DNA from 3 places in the Rhizobium sp. CIAT894 genome. Region 3 is predicted to be linked to each of the others. Evidence: riboswitches for the same ligand, from Rfam matches in the RefSeq annotation. Region 3 holds a riboswitch; each other region holds the start of a gene.
The links. A riboswitch is a leader RNA that binds a small molecule or an ion and turns the genes downstream of it on or off. The one in region 3 is predicted to bind cobalamin.
Positions count from the first base shown of each region.

Region 1: another riboswitch for cobalamin. It lies ahead of cobU (bifunctional adenosylcobinamide kinase/adenosylcobinamide-phosphate guanylyltransferase); the one in region 3 lies ahead of RHEC894_RS13430 (ABC transporter substrate-binding protein).
Region 2: another riboswitch for cobalamin. It lies ahead of bluB (5,6-dimethylbenzimidazole synthase); the one in region 3 lies ahead of RHEC894_RS13430 (ABC transporter substrate-binding protein).

Region 1 is NZ_CP020947.1:2,565,861-2,569,679, reverse strand. Features, by position in the region: gene RHEC894_RS12745 (chloride channel protein) at 1-1,020, opposite strand, end outside; cobalamin riboswitch at 1,244-1,640, shown strand; gene cobU (bifunctional adenosylcobinamide kinase/adenosylcobinamide-phosphate guanylyltransferase) at 1,939-2,463, shown strand; gene cobW (cobalamin biosynthesis protein CobW) at 2,468-3,517, shown strand; gene cobN (cobaltochelatase subunit CobN) at 3,522-3,819, shown strand, end outside.
Region 2 is NZ_CP020947.1:2,425,078-2,428,896, reverse strand. Features, by position in the region: gene RHEC894_RS12005 (MFS transporter) at 1-1,066, opposite strand, end outside; cobalamin riboswitch at 1,241-1,428, shown strand; gene bluB (5,6-dimethylbenzimidazole synthase) at 1,470-2,159, shown strand; gene RHEC894_RS11995 (DUF2865 domain-containing protein) at 2,190-3,281, opposite strand; gene RHEC894_RS11990 (ribonuclease H) at 3,573-3,819, shown strand, end outside.
Region 3 is NZ_CP020947.1:2,694,767-2,698,585, forward strand. Features, by position in the region: gene RHEC894_RS13425 (iron ABC transporter permease) at 1-668, opposite strand, end outside; gene RHEC894_RS13430 (ABC transporter substrate-binding protein) at 674-1,690, opposite strand; cobalamin riboswitch at 1,864-2,120, opposite strand; gene blh (bifunctional sulfur transferase/dioxygenase Blh) at 2,382-3,662, opposite strand.

The DNA of each region.
Region 1 (3,819 bases), 130 kb from region 3:
GATCGAGATCGCCGAGGCCAGCGATTTCAACAGAAAGAGGCCGATCAGCGCCGGGATCGCGACATCACGGGACAAATTGAGATGCAGGGCGCCGTGGCCGGCCGAGAGCACCTGCGGCGAGATCATCGCGAGAAGCCCGACGATGATGCCGCCCAGCGCCGGGCGGAAGGGCGGGGCGATAGAGCTCTTGCGCGCCAGTTCCTCGATGAAGGCGACGCCCTGCATGATGAGGATGCCGACGCCGGCGCAGAAGACGCCGAGCAGCAGCGCCGGGACGTAGTCGGCCGGCACGACCGAACCGAAGCTGCCGATATCGATGGTGAAATCGCCCTCAGCAAGCAGTCTTGCGACGAGCGTGGACACGAGGGCGGAGGTGACGACCGGCGTCAGCGACACGATCGTATACGTGCCGATGATCAGCTCGAAGGCATAGAAGGCGCCGGTCAGCGGCGCGTTGAAGGCGGCGGCGATGGCGCCGGCCGCGCCGCAGCCGACGAGCACGCGCAGGTCCGAGCGACGAAGCTGCAGCTTCAGGCCGAATTTCGAGGCGAGGCCGGCGGCAAGCTGGGTATAGCCGGCTTCCAGCCCGACGGAGGCGCCGAAACCGTTGGAGATCAGGTTCTGCACGGCAACGATGATGCTGTCGGTCAAGGACAGGCGGCCGCCATGCAGCGCATTGGCCTCGATCGGATCGACCATCGGCTTCTTGCGTCGCTTCGCCAGGATGAAAAGCAGCAGTCCAAGCAGGATGCCGCCGGCGACGGGGGCAGCGAGCAGCAGCAGCTTGTCGTCGATGGCAGACGAGCTCAGCCTTTCATCGTCTGATATGCCGAAGACCAGCTGGTGCAATTCATTGGAGACGAAGCTCATGGCGGTGACGGCAAGGCCCGAGGCGATGCCGACGATGGCGCCCGCGAGCGACAGGCCGACCTCGCTGCGTCGGGTCAGCGCACGCAGCCGCTCCGGATCAAAGAAAATACGCAGCGCGCGCAGACGGCGCCGATCCAATTTCATAAGCATGGCTAGACAACTAGGCGGGGAGAGACCCGGTCAAGGGCGGTGGCGCAGTCCGCTTGCCGTGCAATTGCGGCGAAAAGCCGGCGTGAGGGTCAAATATTTATGACGTAAGCCTCTGATAAAAGACGATATTTCTGGTGGAGTAAGTCGTGTTTGGGTGACCATTCCACCTTGCCGGCGGTTTGCCGGCCGCCAAGGCCGGTTGACTTCACCCCCGGGCTTGCCTAACCATCCCTCAACGGATGGTTCCGGATCGGTGTAGCGCCCTTCCGGATGAAAAGGGAATGTGACGGGGCGGACCCAAGCCGGGCGCCTTCATCACAGCCGACCCCGCGACTGTAGAGCGGTCAGGGTCTTCCATCCGGCATCGAGCGCTTCCGGCCGACCCTTGCAATGGCGCAGGCGGGCCGGATGGGCGACATGCCGGAAAAGCCACTGGACATGCATGGTGATCAACCGGGGTCGGACGCCTCTATCTCTACGAATCGTCCACCTCTTCACCGATGCGGCCGGGAAGGCGAGGCAGATCTGCTGGCACGATCAGGGGCGACCGGTGTCCGGTCCGCCCCGATCGCGGCCGATAACCGCGAGCCAGGAGACCTGCCATTCGTGCCGGGCGAGGAGCCCACCCTTGGGCAAGAGTCCCGCTGCCAGCACGGAGGTTGTTTTGGCTGAACGATTGAATTCGGTGCGGCCTGGTGCGGTGCGCATGGATTTCCCCTTCTCCCCCGCGGGGAGAAGGTGGCCCGAAGGGTCGGATGAGGGGGGCGGACGGCGCCCCCGTCATTTTGCCCTTCGCTTGTGCTCAGTGCATTCGCGGCTTCGCCGTTCACCCCCTCAACCGCCTGCCGGCACCTTCTCCCCGCTGGGGAGAAGAGGGATGTGGCACCGCCGCGCCCTCTCTAGCGGGGGCGCTGGCGTATGACGATCGCTTCCACCAACACCACCTTTATCCTCGGCGGCGCACGCTCCGGCAAATCCCGCTTCGCCGAAAACCTTGTCGTTTCAACCGGCCTCGACCGCCACTATCTCGCGACCGGGAGGGCATGGGACGACGAGATGCAGGCGCGCATTGCCCAGCACAGGGCCGACCGCGGCCCTTCCTGGACGACGCATGAGGAGCCGCTCGATCTCGTCGGCAAGCTTGCCGCCATCGACGGCGAGGGGCGTATCGTGCTGATCGACTGCCTGACGCTCTGGGTCACCAATCTGATGATGGAGGAGCGGGATATGACAGCGGAGTTTACAGCGCTCGCTGATTTCCTGCCTGACGCGAAGGCGCGGCTCGTTTTCGTTTCCAACGAGGTCGGCCTCGGCATCGTGCCTGACAATCGCATGGCGCGGGATTTTCGCGATCATGCCGGCCGGCTGCACCAATCGATCGCGGCGAAGGCCGCCGAAGTCTATTTTATCGCGGCGGGCCTGCCGCTGAAAATGAAGGGTTAAATCCATGAACCAGCAGAAGATTCCCGCAACCGTCATCACCGGCTTCCTCGGCGCCGGCAAGACGACGATGATCCGCAACCTGCTCACCAATGCCGGGGGCAAGAAGATTGCGCTCATCATCAACGAGTTCGGCGATCTCGGTGTCGATGGCGAGGTGCTGAAAGGCTGCGGCGCTGAGAACTGCACCGAGGACGATATCATCGAGCTCACCAATGGCTGCATCTGCTGCACCGTTGCCGACGATTTCATTCCGACGATGACGAAGCTTCTGGAACGGGAGCAGCGGCCCGACCATATCGTCATCGAAACCTCGGGGCTTGCCTTGCCGCAGCCGCTGGTGGCCGCCTTCAACTGGCCCGACATTCGCACCCAGGTGACCGTCGACGGCGTCGTCACGGTGGTGGACAGCGCGGCTGTTGCCGCCGGCCGCTTCGCCGACGACCATGATGCCGTCGATGCGCGGCGCGCCGAGGATGAATCGCTCGATCACGAAAGCCCGATCGAGGAGTTGTTCGAGGATCAGCTCACTTGCGCCGATCTCATCGTGCTCAACAAAACAGACCTGATCGACGTCGCCGGCCTTGGCCGCGTCCGTGACGAAGTCGCTTCCCGCACCGCGCGCAAGCCGGTGATGATCGAGGCGAAAAACGGCGAAGTGCCGGCCGGCGTCCTGCTCGGCCTCGGCATCGGCACGGAGGATGATATCGCCAACCGCAAGTCGCATCACGAGCTGGAGCATGAGGACGGCGCGCCGCACGATCACGATGAATTCGACAGCTTCGTCGTCGAACTCGGCGCCGTTGCCGATCCAGCCGGTTTCGTCGAGGCGCTGAAAACAATCATCTCGACGCATGACGTGCTGCGCCTCAAGGGCTTTGTCGATGTTTCGGGCAAGCCGATGCGCCTGCAGCTCCAGGCGGTCGGCAGTCGCATCGACCATTATTTCGACCGCGCCTGGGGCCCTGGCGAAACGCGCGCCACGCGCCTCGTCGTCATCGGCCTGCACGAAATGGATGAGGGCGCGGTGAGGGCGGCGATCGAGGCGCTGGCGTAAACCCATGCATCTGCTTCTGGCCCAACAGGGAACGATCAGCGACGGCGAGGAGGCGATCGACCTTGGGCAAACGCCGGGCGATATCCTGTTCCTGTCGGCTGCCGACAGCGAGCTTGCGGCAATCGCTGCGGCTCATGCCGGTGGGGCGATCGGCCATACATTAAGGCTCGCCAGCCTGATGAGCCTGAAGCATCCGATGTCTGTCGATACCTATGTCGAGCGCACGGCGCGCCACGCCAGGTTCATCGTCGTGCGTGCGCTCGGCGGCGCCAGCTATTTCCGCTACGCGCTGGAGGCGCTGC
Region 2 (3,819 bases), 270 kb from region 3:
GGAACAGGCCGCCGATCAGCAGGCAGGCCATGATCAGCGGCAGCGGCGTTGCAGCGGTGAAGAACCCGTTGATGCCGAGGAAGATGGCCGCCAGCAAAGTGGTGATCGATATGACAGTGCGGAAGCCGAAGGCATTGAAGGTGCGCGAGGCGGCGAATTTCGACCCCATGGAGCCGAGCGCGCTGACGAAGGTGACCGAGCCCGATTGCAGCGGCGTCAGGCCGAAGCCGAGTTGCAGCATCAGCGGCATCAGAAAGGGCAGGGCGCCGAGCCCCATACGGAAATTGGAGGCGCCGAGGATCGCCGCCCGGAACATCGGGTAGCGGAACATTTTCGGATCGAGAAGCGGATAGGCGGCGCGGCGGGCATGCAGGAGATAGAGGAGGCCGGCAAGAATGCCGATTGCCACCGTGACGTAACCGTAGATGACGGGCACGGCCGGCAGGCTGATGACCGACAGGCCGAAGACGAAGCCGGAAAAGCCGATGCCGCAGAGGAAGAAGCCCGGAAAATCCATCGGCCGCGGACTGCGCGGCTCGACTGCCGGCAGGAAACGCGTGACGAGGATGACGCCGGCGACGCCGATCGGGACGTTGATCCAGAAGATCCAGTGCCAGGTGAGATAGGTGGTGAGGAAACCACCGATCGGCGGCCCCATGATCGGGCCGATCAGCGCGGGAATGGTGAGCCAGGCCATGGCATCGACCAGTTCATGACGCGGCGTTCCCCGGACCAGGAGCAGGCGGCTGACAGGCGTCATCATCGAGCCGCCGGCTCCCTGGATCAGGCGCGAGACGACGAAGGCAGCGATGGAATTGGAAAAGGCGCAGGCGACCGAGCCGATCATGAAGACGAAGATCGCCAGACGGAAGACGTTACGTGCGCCGAAACGATCCGACATCCAGCCGCTGATCGGAATGAAGATCGCCAGCGCCACGAGATAGCTGGTGACGGCAAGCTTCAGCGCGATCGGCGACGTGCCGATATCGACGGCGATGGCCGGCAGGCTGGTGGCGATCACGGTCGAATCCATCTGTTCCATGAACAGGGCGACCGCGAGGATCATGGGCGTCAGGCGGGGCACGGGCAACCGGGATGCTGCGAGGGACTGCATCGTGCATACGCCTTCGGCGGTGATAAGGCCATAGAAACGATCGATGAAGGGGTTTTTCGAGCCGCTTCAAACCGCCGCGGGTGGGGCTCGCTATTGCGCTTCGGCTTGCCGCGGCATCCGTTTCCTGAAATAGATGCGCCGTCAGGTGCCCGCCGGTGAGGCGGGAGAATCGGGAATCCGGTGCGAGACCGGAACGTGCCCAACGCTGTAAGGCCGACGCCTGCCGCATCATTACGCCACTGGCTTTTGCCGGGAAGGCTGCGGCAGACGGATGACGCCAAGTCAGAAGACCGGCCTGCCAAGATAGACCCAACCCGCGCGGACGGCGGGCGGTTGCGTTGTTGGGGATTTGACGATGCGACCCTTTGATGAGGATGCCCTGTCAGTGGCGTCCGGTTTTTCCTTGGCCGAACGCGAGGCCGTTTATCACGCGATCATGACGCGGCGCGACGTGCGCAGCCAGTTCCTGCCCGACCCCTTGCCCGACGATGTCGTGGCGCGGCTGCTGACGGCTGCCCATCACGCGCCCTCCGTCGGCTTCATGCAGCCGTGGAATTTCATTCTGGTGAAAAGTCCAATTGTGCGAACGCGCATCCGGGAGGCTTTTGCCAAGGCCAACGAGGAGGCGGCATTGATGTTCGAGGGCGAGCGGCGGCAGGCCTACCGCTCCCTGAAGCTCGAAGGCATCGTCGAGGCGCCGCTCGGCATATGCGTAACCTGCGATCCCACCCGCAGCGGCAGCGTGGTGCTGGGGCGCACGCACAATCCCAGGATGGATAGCTATTCGACAGTGTGCGCGATCCAGAATCTCTGGCTTGCGGCCCGCGCCGAAGGGATCGGCATCGGCTGGGTCAGTATCTTTCGGGAAGGCGACCTGAAGACCATTCTCGGCATACCCGAGCATGTCGAGGTGGTCGCCTGGCTCTGCGCCGGTTTCGTCGATCGGCTCTACGACGAGCCGGAACTTTCCGTCAAAGGCTGGCGGCAGCGGCTGCCGCTCGAGGAACTCGTGTTTCACGACGGCTGGGGACGGAGCGAGCGCTGAACGGCGTCGCTTCGAACCCGGCTCGGCCAATCACTGCTGTTGCGGCTGCGGCCCCGGCGTTGCCGGATTGGCGAGGTCGATCGAACCCTGATCGCCGGCGAGGAATTGCGGGCCGACCTGCCGGACCTTGTTCTGTGCGGGGTCATAGGGACGATCGGGAACGGATGGCTGCGGGGCTGTTGCTGCCGCAGTATCTTTTACCGGCGGATTGGTGCGGATGGTGGTGATCGAGCCCTGCTGCGGCGGTTCGCTTAACGTCTGCTTGCCGCGCATCTCATCGTAATAGGCGGTGAGATTGCAGGCGCAGGAGGACTTTTCGCCGGGCGAGCGGTTCTTGTAGGCGAAGGCGTTCTTCATGGCGCTGTAAGGCGTGCCGGTTGCGACCGAGATCATGTTCGAGGCTTCGGTGCTGGTCACGTCGCGATAGAACAGTTCGGTCTCGATGCCGGGACACATCTTGGCGCAGGTCTGGGCATCGCGGCCGAAATCGACCGAGGTGGCGTTCGAGCTGATCGGGAAGAAGCCACCGTCGCAGCTGCGCACACACATGGTGCTGATGGGAGAGAGCATATCCGCCCGCGGCAGGCCGTAACGCGGATCGACCTCTCCACCGCCGCCGAGCGGAATGAAGGTGTCGCCGCGCATCGCCTGTTCCTCGATGCTGGGGGCGGGATCGTCGGCGCTGCGTTCGGACGGCGCATAGAAATTTTCGCTGTTGCAGCCGTTGCGCTCCAGAGCGGCCATCAGTTCCCGGCGCGCGCCGTCATCGCCCTGGCTGCGCAGTTCGTCGCGCCGATCCTGGAGATAGCGGATATTGTCGATCATCCGGGCTTCTGCCTGCGAGAGTTCTGAGCAATAATCGGCATTCTCGCCGCCGATCACGACCATGCTCCCCGAGGTGCAGCCGTAGCTGCGCAGATCGTTGCGAACCTTGCGCAGCTCGAGGTTCTGCTCGGCCATGGCGCTGGAATATTGGCGCGCTTCCGGGCCGTTGCCGTTGCCGATCGATCGCGGCAGGTCCGCGAGGCGGCCGCGCAGGTCGTTGCAGATAGCGCTGGACTGCGCGGCGGCGGGCGATGCCAACGCAAGAAGAAGGACAAGAGAGAGGTTTCGGCGTTTCACGGCTCGTCCCGGAATGAGCATGCGGTCGAAGATCGATGCGACGTCACTTCGCCGCGTGGTTTCTCTTAGCGTGTTTCTCTTAAGAAGCTCAGCTAAATTCTTAGCGCATTTTCGCGATTTTTTCCAGCGGCTGCGGGCATCTTCCGTTACGGGAGGTGGGGAGGGGCTAGCTGACGTCAATGCTTGACTCGGCGGACGATTCAATTTCAATGTCCGCTTGGGGATAGCAGGCCGGTCGCAGATCGCACTGGCCTGCGCGGCGGCACGGTGAAGGCGAAAAAGGGCGGAGAAATGACTGGCATTTCCGGCGAGCTTCACCTCGCCGCAACGACATTCGGCCTACCAGATGCCCAACGCGGTCTCCAGGTCTTCGTGGACGGTTGTTATGAACCTGTTTCCGGGCGCGGGGGCTGGGCTTTTGTTGCTTATCGCGATGTCGCCGAAATCGCATCCGGCTTCGGTGGCGTCGAAGATTCGGCCAATAATGCGACTGAATTGATCGCCGTGCTCAAGGCCGTCATGTGGATCAACAGCGAAG
Region 3 (3,819 bases):
ACATGCGCCATGCAAATGAGGAAACCGGCAAGCGCGATCGGCACCGAGAGATAGACATCCGGCCAGCGCACGCCGCTGAGCGAACCCAGAAGCCAGAACAGTATGCCGCGCGCCTGCTCGGCATTCGCCGATGTCGTGACGATATAAGAGGTCAGCGCATTGAAGAGCTGCGAGCCGGCGACGCCGCACAGGATGATGCGCTCGCCGGTTCCCCCAACCCCCGTCGCCAGGAAGCCGACCAGCAAAAAGGCGACGACTGCACCGATGAAGGCGCCGCTCGACAGGCCGAGAACACCGTAGCCGAAGCCGAGGATCATCACGCAGACAGCCCCCGTCGAGGCGCCGGCGGAGATGCCGAGCACATAGGGTTCGGCCAGCGGATTGCGTAGCAGCGCCTGCAGCACGGCGCCGCAGAGCGAGAGCGACGCGCCGGCGCTGGCAGCAACCAGTGCCCGGCTCAGCCGATAATCCCAAACGATGCCCTGGTGAATACGGCTGAGTTCGAATTGCGTGCCGAACAGCCGGTTGGAGACCGCCTCCGCTGTGGTCGCCAGCGGGATCGCGATCTCGCCGATCGAAACGGCAAGGCTGATCATCAGCCCGAGAAGAAGGAAGGCAGCAATGGTGAGCGCGCCGAGCGCCCACCATCCCTGCTGCCTGACCGACATTGCCGTCACTGCGACAGGCCGAAGGACTTGATGCCCTCCGCCAATGTCTCGATGCCGTCGATCGTGCGGATCGTCGGGTTCATCGATTGCGCGTCCATCATCACGAAGTGCTTGTTCTTGACCGCATCCAGTTCCTTGACGACAGGATCGTTCTGGAGGAAATCGATCTTCACCTTGGGATCGTCGGCGGCGTAGCGGCGCCGGTCCATGGTGGCGAGCACGATGACGGCGGGGTTCGCCTCGGAAATGGTTTCCCAGCCGACCAGCGGCCATTCCTCCTCGGTCGTGACGACATTCCTGGCGCCGATCGTCTTCAGGATATAGGCAGGCGCGCTGTTCTTGCCAGCAATGAAGGCGTCGCCATTGACCTCCTTGCTGGAGAACCAGAAGACGACCGGCAGGTTCTTGCCCGCTGCGCCCGATATCGAAGCCACAGCATCGGCCTCGCGCTTCTTCAGCTCGGAGATCAGCGCATCGCCGCGCTCCTTCACGTCGAAAATTTCAGAGAGTTCGGCGATTTCACGATAGATCAGCTCCATCGTGAACAGCTCCTTGCGCACGCCGTCGCCGCCATCGGTGTTGACCTTGGCGACGCAATCAGCCGGCGAAAGATAGGTGTTGATGCCGAGATCCTCGAACTGCTCGCGCTTGCCGACCGAGCCCTGCGCGCCGACATGCCATTCGAACTCGGCCGCCACCAGGTCGGGCTCTTGCCCGACGACGGATTCGAAGCTCGGATCATTGTCGGCAAGACGCTTTATCTTGCTGTTGGCGTCGGCATATTGCGGCAGCACCGGACCGACCCAGACGGCCGTGCCTGTGATTTTCTCGGCAAGGCCAAGCGAGAAGAGAATTTCGGTCATGCCCTGGCCGATCGAAACGATCTTCGACGGCGCCTTCTGGAACGTTACTTGTTGACCGCAATTGGTGATGGTCAAAGGATATTGGGTGGCGGCAAGGCTCGGTGCCGCAAGGCCGATCAGCCCGAAGGCAAATGTCATGGTGGCGAGAATCTGGCGCATGAAAAACCTCGATTGAAGGGAAAAAGTACGGTTATGCCGCACATGCGGCCGAAGGCACGCTGAGACGTGCGCTAACCGCAGGAGGCCCAATCGAGACGGATGCATGCCGGAATTCGGCGAAGGTTCAGAAGGTCAATCATGTCTGCTCCTTGTCCGGGCATCCCCGCCCGGTTGATTGGATCGTGATTGACGGCAGGTCTCCTGGCTTGCGGATATCCGTCGTTTCATCCGCCTTCCCGCGATATATCGCAGTGGCGGGGCTATCAGCCCTTCAGAGATGGCCGGTCGCTGGCCACAGCTGAGATGATCGACAATCCGCTTACAGTTGCGGGGGCAGCCACGGTCTCGGTCCCTACTGGGTCGTCCTCACCGTGTTCCCTATTAATCCCCTTGGAGTCATCTTCAGGGAACCGTCACACCCAGTTACGTCGCCGGCCTGGGCGACGTCAATGATTATTGCGGGGATAGGGTTGGGGTGGGTGAGAAATGGCGACGGAACGGGGAGCGCTGTTGGCCGGTGCAATGCCAGCATCCTCGCCTCCTCAGGATACGGCGTTCGTAAGCGTTAGCGCCGCCTTCTCAGTTCCAGCTATCGCGGGCGCGGCATCCGCCAACGCCCCTCATGCTGAGGTGCGCAGCCCGCAAGGGCGAAGCCTCGAAGCACGCGCCGCAGCGCTGCTCCCCCGCGTTCCTACAACGCATCCAGCGGGATCTTCAGATACCGCCGGCCGTTCTCCTCCGGCTCCGGCAATCTGCCTCCCCGAATATTCACCTGCAGCGCGTGCAGCATCAGCTTCGGTTTCGGCAGCGTACGGTCTCGCGCCTGGCGCAACGCCACGAAGCCGGCCTCGTCGATGCCTGATATATGCGGATTGGCGCGCTTCTGGGCGGCTATCGTGCTTTCCCAGCGCGGGTGGCGGCCGCCAGGCTGATAGTCGTGGCCGGAAAAGAGCCGGGTCTCCTCGGGCAGCGACAGGATGGCCTGGATCGAGCGCCAGAGGGCGCTGGCGCTGCCGCCGGGAAAATCGGTGCGCGCCGTGCCGGAATCCGGTGTGAATACAGTGTCGTGCACGAAGGCGGCGTCGCCGATGACATAGGTCACCGAGGCAAGCGTATGGCCGGGCGAGAACATCACGTGGGCTTTAAGCCCGCCGATCTCGAAAGTGTCGCCATCGGCAAACAGCCGGTCCCATTGCGAGCCGTCGGTTTCGAGTGCCGGCCAGTTGTAGATTTCCTTCCAGAGCACCTGGACGTCGGTGACATGGGCGCCGATCGCCGTCGGTGCGCCGGTCTTTCCTTTGAGGTAGTGCGCGGCGGAGAAATGATCGGCATGCGGATGCGTGTCGAGAATCCACTCGACCGCCAGTTCCTCGCTTTCGATATAAGCGAGGATGGCATCGGCGTTGGAAGTTCCCGTCGCCCCCGACATCTCGTCGAAATCGAGCACCGGGTCGATGATGGCGCAGCCTTTCGTCGCGGGATCGGAAACGACATATTGCACGCTGCATGTGTGAGGTTCGAAGAAGGCCTTCACCGCGGGCGCCTGCCCTGCCCGCTTCTCCAGCCAGCGGCGTGCGCCGGCAAGATCGAAGCCGAGGTTTTGACCGAAGGCTTGAACATCCCCGGCCTTCATGCGCCCATCCAGCACCTCGCCCAGCGCGTAGAGCGTCAGCGCCCGTGTGCCGCTCTTGCAATGGGCGACGACCGGTCCCTTCGCCTCGGCCATCGCCGCCTGGAAGGCGCGGATATCGGCCTCGGTGATTTCGGCCCCCTTCACCGGCACGAAGCTGTAGGCGAGCCCGGCGGCGGCGGCGGAAGCCTTCTCCGCGGCATTGCCGGGTTGCCCCGGCTCCTCGCCATCCGGCCGGTCATTGATGACGGCGGTAAAGCCGTCTGCTGCAAAAGCGGCAAAACCGGCGGCATCGGGCTGCCCCGCGACCGATATCAGCTCATTGACCCTCACGGATGTCATCGAAGCCCCCGCGCTGCCTTGGTCAGGCATTATCGCATGTATATCGTCACAATCTCACAAGTATATTGCCGAGCGCAAGAATAGAACGCTTGGCATGCCCGCGCTTACCGACCGCTGGGCAAGCCAGATCGTGCCGGCGAGAGACGCTTCCCAAACT